2 regions of the Pantoea allii genome follow, and region 2 is predicted to be linked to the other one. Evidence: predicted binding sites of a transcription regulator. Region 2 holds the regulator's gene; the other holds the start of a gene.
What was found. Region 2 encodes ArgR, which controls arginine synthesis, uptake and breakdown. Its sites were predicted from a motif close to ANTGAATAAAAATACANT; they were not measured.
Positions count from the first base shown of each region.

Region 1 (4,351 bases), 310 kb from region 2:
GTCGAGTTGTTCAAGACAGCTGTTTACCTCACCCAGTTTATGAATCAGCGTACGACGGGTGATTTCGGTGGGATGGGCGGTCAGCACCAACTCCAGTGACAGTGATTCAATAGCGGCGTGAATGGCACTTTCACTGAGATTGTTTTGTTTGAGCGTTTCAAAGGTCTTTTTCAACAGTTCGGGATGGTTTGCGCCGTCGCCGCTGCGGGAAATGGTTTGATACTGCTCCGCCACGTTAGTGAGGTTAAGGAACTGACTGAATGCACGTGCCACGGGCAATAACTCGTCGTTTGACAGGTTTTGCAGTGTGTTCAGCAATTCCTTACGATGAGTGTCATTGCCTGCACGGGATGATTTAGAGAGCTTACGGATGGTTTCCACCTGGTCCAGGATATTCTCTCCCAGCGCATCCTTGATCGTATCCCCGAGCAGTTTGCCGAGCATACTGACATTACTTCGCATTGCGGAATATTGTTCGTTCATGTGACCCTGACACCCTTATCGTCTTGATAAACCTCTATACCCGGCCTTTTCAGGCAGCACAAAAGCCAGCAACGTTGTCCTCTCGGCTCTGACCGAGGTTCTTCAGTTGCTGCCTGTCGCAAGCTGAATAAAGTGGGATGATTGCCCTGCGGGTATAACATCGTCTTTTATCTAGCCACGTAATCTTCCGTTCGTCAATTGACTTAAAGTGAAGGAAACGTGCAGCTAACTGCCGGAAATTCATGGAATTTGATGGGGGAGAAGTGGGATAAGTTATTCTTATTATTAAATCCCGCAGAATGGCGGGGCATTTTGCTGTTAATTCAGTGAAATGCCCCGATTGATGACAATTAGTGACAGAAATGCTGCACAACCTGGCTTATCAGTGCGCGTGTTGGCTTAATAAATGCGGTATCGATAAATTCATCTGGCTGATGGGCCTGATTGATCGAACCCGGGCCCAGCACCAGCGTCGGACAGAGTTGCTGAATAAAAGGCGCTTCGGTGCAGTAATTGACCACTTCCGTCTGGATACCCAGCAGTGTTTCGACGACCTTGACCAGTTTATGGTCAGCAGGGCACTCGTAGCCGGGGATCGGTGGATGCAGCTCTTCAATGGTAATCCGTCCCGGCCAGCGTTCGCTAACGGGAGCCAGTGCCTCATTTAACAGGCCGTCGAGATCGCTCAGGGTCAGTCCCGGTAGCGGTCGGATATCCATATGCAACTCGCAGCAGGCACAAATACGGTTTGCCGCATCGCCGCCGTGAATATGACCAAAGTTCATGGTCGGATAGGGGATCGCAAAGCCATCGTGGTGATAACGTGATTTGAGCGTATTACGCAACTGCATAAGTTCGGTGATCGACTCATGCATCAGCTCAATGGCATTGACGCCGCGTCCGGGATCGCTCGAATGGCCTGATTGCCCCTGAATACGAATTGCATTGGAAATGTGGCCTTTGTGCGCCCGTACCGGCTTCAGCGAGGTCGGCTCACCAATGATGGCGCAGTCGGGACGGAGCTGTGTGGATTCTGCAAAGTATTTTGCGCCCGCCATCGTCGTTTCTTCATCTGCGGTCGCCAAAATATAGAGCGGCTTACTCAGGGTTGTCACATCCACATCACGGAGTGTGTCCAGAATAAACGCAAAGAAGCCTTTCATATCGGCGGTGCCCAGACCGTAAAGCTTATTGTCGTGCTCGGTCAGGGTAAAAGGATCGCGGGTCCAGCGACCATCATCAAACGGAACCGTATCGGTATGTCCGGCAAGCAGCAGGCCGCCCGCACCGCTTCCCGTACGGGCCAGCATATTAAATTTATGACGCGTTCCCGGTACGGGCTGCACGTCCACAGTAAAACCCAGGTCGCGGAACCAGCCCGCCAGTAAATTGATTAAAGTTTCATTGCTCTGATCGAGCGCGGCATCGGTTGCGCTGATTGACGGCGTTGCGATCAACTGGCGGTATAGTTCGATAAAAGGCGGTAATTTTGTCTTCACTGTTGACGGTCCTTGAGTTAGGATGTATCAATATTCATGCATTAATAGTGAATAAAAATACATTAACGTCGTGTGCATGTGAACCTTAAATCGCTGCAAACGACATCGTGGGCAACGGGGCAAGGCCGCGACCCGGAACGTGTGACTGTAATAAAGGTATACAGCCTGATGTTGAATACGCTGATCGTTGGTGCCAGTGGTTATGCTGGCGTAGAGCTTGCCACCTTCCTTAATCGCCATCCACATATCAACATAACCGCTTTGGCGGTGTCTGCGCAAAGTCCCGATGCGGGTAAGCGCCTGTCTGATCTTCATCCACAGCTGAAAGGCGTGGTGGATTTGCCACTGCAGCCGTTGAGCAATGCCGCCGAATGGGCAGACAAAGTGGATGTGGTGTTTCTGGCGACCGCCCACGAAGTCAGTCACGATCTGGCCCCTGAATTTCTCAAAGCTGGCTGTGTGGTGTTCGATCTGTCAGGCGCGTTTCGCGTCAACGATGGCGACTTTTACACGCAGTTTTATGGCTTCACTCACCAGCATGGTGACTGGCTGGATAAAGCCGTTTACGGCCTTGCAGAGTTTCAGCAGGAAAAAATCAAAGAAGCCCAGCTGGTGGCCGTTCCGGGCTGCTACCCAACCGCCTCCCAGCTGGCGCTGAAGCCCGTGTTAGATGCGGGTTTGCTGAATGACGCGCAGTGGCCGGTGATTAACGCCACCAGCGGCGTGAGTGGTGCGGGACGTAAAGCCAACATCGGCACCAGCTTCTGCGAAGTCAGCCTGCAACCTTACGGTATTTTTAATCATCGTCATTATCCTGAAATTGTGGCGCACCTGGGCACACCGGTGATTTTTACGCCGCATTTGGGCAGTTTCCCGCGTGGGATTCTGGCGACGGTCACCTGCCGTTTGAAGGCTGGTGTAAGCCGTGATGATGTGGCTGAAGCTTTTCACAATGCCTACCACGATAAGCCGCTGGTACGCGTTTACGAACAGGGCGTGCCGGCACTGAAGGCAGTGGTCGGACTGCCGTACTGCGATATCGGTTTTGCCGTTCAGGGCGAACATCTGATTGTCGTGGCTGCAGAAGATAACCTGCTCAAAGGGGCGGCCTCCCAGGCGGTGCAGTGCCTTAATATTCGTTTCGGTTTCCCTGAAACGCAGTCACTGATTTAACGGACGAGTAAACCATGACCAATCCATTGATTATCAAGCTGGGCGGCGTGCTGTTAGACAGCGAAGAAGCGCTGGCCCGTTTATTTGACGCGTTGCTGGCCTATCGCTCAGCGCATCAGCGCCCACTGATCGTCGTTCACGGCGGCGGCTGCCTGGTCGATGAACTGATGAAAAAACTGGCGCTGCCAGTGCAAAAAAAGAACGGCTTACGCGTGACGCCTGCCGACCAGATTGACATCATTACCGGTGCGCTGGCGGGTACGGCAAACAAAACCCTGCTGGCATGGGCAAAAAAATATGGCATTCATGCGGTTGGCCTTTGCCTGGGTGATGCGGGCCTGGTGAATGTGACGCAGCTGGATGAAGCGCTGGGTCATGTCGGTCATGCCACACCGGGTAATCCTGCGTTGGTCAACACGCTGCTGGCTGCGGGATATATGCCTGTGGTCAGCTCAATCGGCATCACCGATGACGGCCAGTTAATGAACGTCAATGCCGATCAGGCCGCAACGGCGCTGGCATCTACGCTGGGTGCTGATTTAGTCTTGTTATCGGATGTCAGTGGCATTCTTGACGGTAAAGGCCAGCGCATTGAAGAAATGACCGCTGACAAAGCAGAGCAGCTGATTGCGCAGGGCATCATTACCGATGGCATGATTGTGAAAGTGAACGCCGCGCTGGATGCTGCGCGCACACTGGGCCGCCCGGTCGATATCGCCAGTTGGCGTCATGCCGAGCAACTGCCTGACCTTTTCAACGGTGTGTCCATTGGCACCCGGATTCTCGCTTAACGACTCAGATTCAAGGATTACGAAATGCAAACGCAAAACATCAAAAAAATCGTTCTGGCTTACTCTGGTGGTCTGGATACTTCCGCCATTATTCCATGGCTGAAAGAAAACTATGGCGGCTGTGAAGTGGTCGCGTTCGTGGCTGATATTGGTCAGGAACGTAGCGATCTGGAAGGCGTTGAGAAGAAAGCGCTGCAGTCGGGTGCATCAGAATGTCACGTTGTTGATCTGCGTGAAGAGTTTATCAGCGAGTACGTTTATCCGGTGCTGCAGACCGGTGCGCTGTATGAAGGAACTTACCTGCTGGGCACCTCAATGGCGCGTCCTATCATCGCTAAAGCGCAGGTTGAGCTGGCGCTGAAAGTGGGTGCGGATGCCCTGTGCCACGGTGCGACCGGTAAAGGC
Region 1 covers NZ_CP125958.1:216,354-220,704, forward strand. Annotated here, with positions in the region: gene ppc (phosphoenolpyruvate carboxylase) at 1-483, opposite strand, end outside; gene argE (acetylornithine deacetylase) at 834-1,982, opposite strand; gene argC (N-acetyl-gamma-glutamyl-phosphate reductase) at 2,151-3,155, shown strand; gene argB (acetylglutamate kinase) at 3,170-3,946, shown strand; gene QNH99_RS01015 (argininosuccinate synthase) at 3,971-4,351, shown strand, end outside.
Region 1: argC (N-acetyl-gamma-glutamyl-phosphate reductase) is a predicted target of ArgR. The motif match lies at 2,029-2,046, and genes of this name have one in related genera.

Region 2 (4,351 bases):
GTGAACAGCGTGGTCTTGAGAAAGGCCGCAGTGAGGGTGAACGTGCCGCCGCACTTAAAATCGCTCACACCATGCTGAAAAGTGGACTCGATCGCAGCACCGTTATCACAATGACAGGGCTGTCCGACGAGGATCTGACACAGCTTTCTCACTAACGTTTCTCTCTGTTAGCCGCTGGCGTGCTGATCGTATCGGCGGTCATGAACGGCTTTCCGCCACCGCTTCGCGATATCTGCCTACTGACATCCCTGAACACCGCGATAACCCCCTTTTATGCTGCCAGAACGGCTTCGGGTCCCCGGCATGGATCGTGACAAATGCCGGACTTTCTCTGTTTGACGGACATAAAAAAAGCCCCGGCGAGCGGGGCTAAAGGGTTCGTCATACTTAAGACGAGGAACTATTTATACAGCTGCGCGGTGATGTGATAGCTGTCACCGGTGTTCGCTTCGATAATTTTATAAGCGCTGGCACCTTGTTCATCTGCCTTCTGAGACAGCTGTGAACGGTAGTCGACAGGGGCACCTGCAACGCCACTGATGCTTACGGTTCCCACAGGTTGCAAGTTCTGCGTTTGGTCTGCTGTCACGAGTTGCGCTGCGGAAGCGCCAAAAGTCATTACGGAGAGCAGACTAACAGTTGCGATGGTTGCTTTGATTTTCATGATTTTTCCTCATTTATATCAACAACCTGCGGAATGAATAACATAGAGCGGGTCATCGATCTTGTCAGGGGCGGCCGCCTGGCCGCGGATAGCTTATTTGTACAGTTCAGCGGTGACGTGGAAGGTATCGTCACGGTTGTTCTCAATGACGCGGTAGTGGCCTGCACCTTGTGCATCGGCTTTCTGCGACAGTACCTGGCGAATATTGGTCTGGTCGCCGTTGATACCACTCACGCTAATTGTTTGATTCAGCGGCTGCAGGTTCATATCCTGCGCCTGTTGATTCGTTACCAGGCTGGCGGCGTTAGCACCAAAAGAGAGCAGTGAAGCCAGGCTCAGCACGGCAATCGTTAATTGGGTTTTCATGATTCATTCTCCGGTAATAATGTTTAACCAGCGAACGCGTGGATAGCAGCTGGTTACCTGTCAGTACCAACGATTTTATTTGTACAGCTCAGCGGTCGCGTGATAGTTGCCATCGTTGTAGGCCTCAATAACACGGAAGGCTTTTGCACCTTGCTGATCGGCTTTATCGCTCAGTTGCTGTCTGATATCGGATGGCGCACCGGCCACACCACTGACACTGACTGTGCCGACAGATTGCAGATTCTGTGCTTGTGAAGCAGAGATATAATCTGCTGCTGAAGCGCCGAATGACAGGGCAGATAAAATGCTTAAGGCAGCGATGGTAGTTTTAATTTTCATAAAAGATGTCCTCGTCGTGGTTGTTCTTCTTTTTTATTAGTGTGATTCACATCACGAAAGTAAGTATAGGACTAATAACGGCAGAAATTAATACCTGCCTAATAATGTTTTGTTGACTCAATTTAACCTTATGGGATTTTTTTATAACCAAAAGTTATTAAAATTGGTGAAAAACCTATCTCAGGCAGGTAATTACGCATAAAAACAGTAAGATGCGTGACTTTAACTTTTAGTGCGAAAAATCATGGTCGATCTGGCTGCTTAACTATTTTGGTCTGGGTGATAGCGCCACTATTTGAATGTAAAGCAGTGTAAAATAGCGCGTAATGGTAAGTGGCATAAAAGGTATGACCAATATTTCTTGTCCTGAAAGCATTACGGCTTAATGTTAAATCATTGAAAAATAATGTATTTTGCGAGCGATGGTCTGGAGAAGGGATGAAAGAGAAAGGGCAGGGTAAACCGGCAGTGTGCTGCCGGTCAGGCGTAACGGCTACAACTCTTGTTCAAACAGCACAAGGATCGCGTCGTGAAGTTGTTTGACGGTAAAGGCGCGGGCTGGGGTAATAAAGATAGTGTCATCACCAGCAATGGTGCCAAGGATACCTTCGGACTTACCCAGAGAATCCAGCAGGCGAGCAATCAACTGTGCGGCACCAGGACTGGTATGGATCACCACCAGCGCGTCATTGTAGTCAATGTCCAGAACCAGATTCTTCAGAGGGCTCGTCGTGGTAGGCACCCCGAGTTCGGCGGGTAAACAGTACACCATTTCCATTTTGGCATTGCGGGTGCGCACCGCGCCAAACTTTGTCAGCATCCGAGAAACTTTAGACTGGTTGATGTTCTCAAAGCCGTCTTCCTGCAGCGCCTGAACAATTTCGCCCTGAGAACTGAATTTTTCTTCTTTTAATAAAGCCTTAAAGGCTTTGATCAGATCGTCTTGTTTCGATGGGTTTCGCATAAGTTACCAGTAAACGTAAGAAAAACCGCGGTTCGGGCCGCAGTAAAGTCATTATTATGCATATAAATGAATTTTTATGCAATCGGTTGTTAATTGTACGAAGCGGTATCCATCGCGGGCGGCGATAATAGCAAAGAATTTACTCAGACCAAAACCCAGCTCACAGCCTGAAAAGGCAAAGGTTGCAAAGGTGTTATATTATTGATGAGGTAAGAAAATAAAAATGTACACTGCCGTTCTCTGTCTGCCGACGTCAAGATTGTCGGTCTCAGGTTATATCGATCACACTCTGGAGGGTTACCGGGTGGAAAGGCTGCATTTGTGAATGTCACTTACCCAAGGTAATGCTGACGGGACGAACAGGTCTGCCATCTGACTGCAATCCGGCGTGCGGAAGATAGTGGTATGATTAAGTGCGTTTTTAATCCGGAGATTAAGTGCGTAAGCACGTAAAATAGTCGCGGATGCGCGTCATCGCCTGAGCAGTTGATTTAGGTCTGACACAGATGGAATTTCTGCTTTTCTCTGCCCCATCTTAATAAGGAGTTATGAATGAAAGTTGCCGTACTCGGTGCCGCTGGTGGCATAGGCCAGGCGCTAGCACTTCTACTCAAAACCCAGCTTCCCGCAGGTTCAGAACTTTCTCTCTACGATATTGCTCCCGTTACACCGGGCGTTGCGGTCGATCTTAGCCACATTCCTACCGCGGTTAAGGTCAAGGGTTTCAGTGGAGAAGATGCCACCCCCGCTTTAAAAGGTGCTGATGTCGTGCTTATCTCCGCCGGGGTTGCACGCAAACCCGGTATGGATCGCGCCGATTTGTTTAACGTCAATGCCGGCATTGTGCGTAATCTCATTGAGCAGGTTGCCACTACGGCACCTAAAGCGTTGATTGGGGTGATCACCAACCCTGTTAACACCACAGTGGCGATTGCGGCTGAGGTGCTGAAGAAACACGGTGTTTATGACAAGAATCGTCTGTTTGGCGTAACGACGCTGGACATTATTCGCGCCAACACCTTTGTGGCTGAACTCAAAGGTAAAAAACCTGGCGAAGTAGAAGTCCCGGTGATCGGTGGGCACTCTGGTGTCACTATTCTGCCGTTACTGTCTCAGGTTCCTGGCGTCACCTTCAGCGAGCAGGAAGTCGCAGATCTCACCAAACGTATCCAGAATGCCGGTACAGAAGTGGTGGAAGCGAAGGCCGGCGGGGGTTCAGCAACGTTATCTATGGGGCAGGCCGCCGCACGTTTTGGTCTGTCACTGGTCCGTGCTTTAAACGGCGAAGCGAATGTTGTGGAGTGTGCCTACGTTGAAGGCGAGGGTGAGCATGCCCGTTTCTTCTCGCAACCGCTGCTGTTGGGTAAGAACGGTATCGCGGAGCATAAAGCTGTCGGTGCGCTGAGTCCGTTTGAGCAGCAGGCGCTGGAAGGCATGTTGGAAACCCTGAAAAAAGATATCGCCCAGGGCGAAGCGTTTGTGAAGCAATAATATCACCGCCCAAACAGGAAAACGCCCGGTCATACCGGGCGTTTTTTATTTTACAGTCCGCCTGATCTGAAGGTCCGCGTTGTTGGCGCCCCCGTCCCGGCAGCGCTTTTTCTGCTTAAGGTTTCGACACGCATCTGGAACGGTGGGAACGGCATTTCAATGCCATGTTCTGCAAAGCCATGCAGGATAAGCTGATGTAATTCATGGCGAAGCGGCATGCGATGGCCCATCTCGGCCGCATGCACACGCAGTTCAAACAACTGTATGCCCTGTTGCAAATCCACCAGGAAGACTTCCGGCGGTGGTGTATCCAGGACATAGCTGCAACGTTCAGCCGCCAGTTTCAGCAAGGTAGTCACCTCCTCGCTGCTTACCTGCGCAGGCGCAGGGATGGTAAGCACCACGCGGGTGACGGAGTCTGACAGCGACCAGTTAACGAACTGTTCTGTGATAAAGGCCTTATTGGGCACAATAATCTCTTTGCGATCCCAGTCGGTAATTGTGGTGGCGCGGGTGTTAATGCGCGT
Region 2 covers NZ_CP125958.1:531,059-535,409, forward strand. Annotated here, with positions in the region: gene QNH99_RS02545 (Rpn family recombination-promoting nuclease/putative transposase) at 1-155, shown strand, start outside; gene yhcN (peroxide/acid stress response protein YhcN) at 401-664, opposite strand; gene QNH99_RS02555 (YdgH/BhsA/McbA-like domain containing protein) at 758-1,030, opposite strand; gene yhcN (peroxide/acid stress response protein YhcN) at 1,106-1,369, opposite strand; gene argR (transcriptional regulator ArgR) at 1,863-2,333, opposite strand; gene mdh (malate dehydrogenase) at 2,886-3,824, shown strand; gene mscM (miniconductance mechanosensitive channel MscM) at 3,875-4,351, opposite strand, start outside.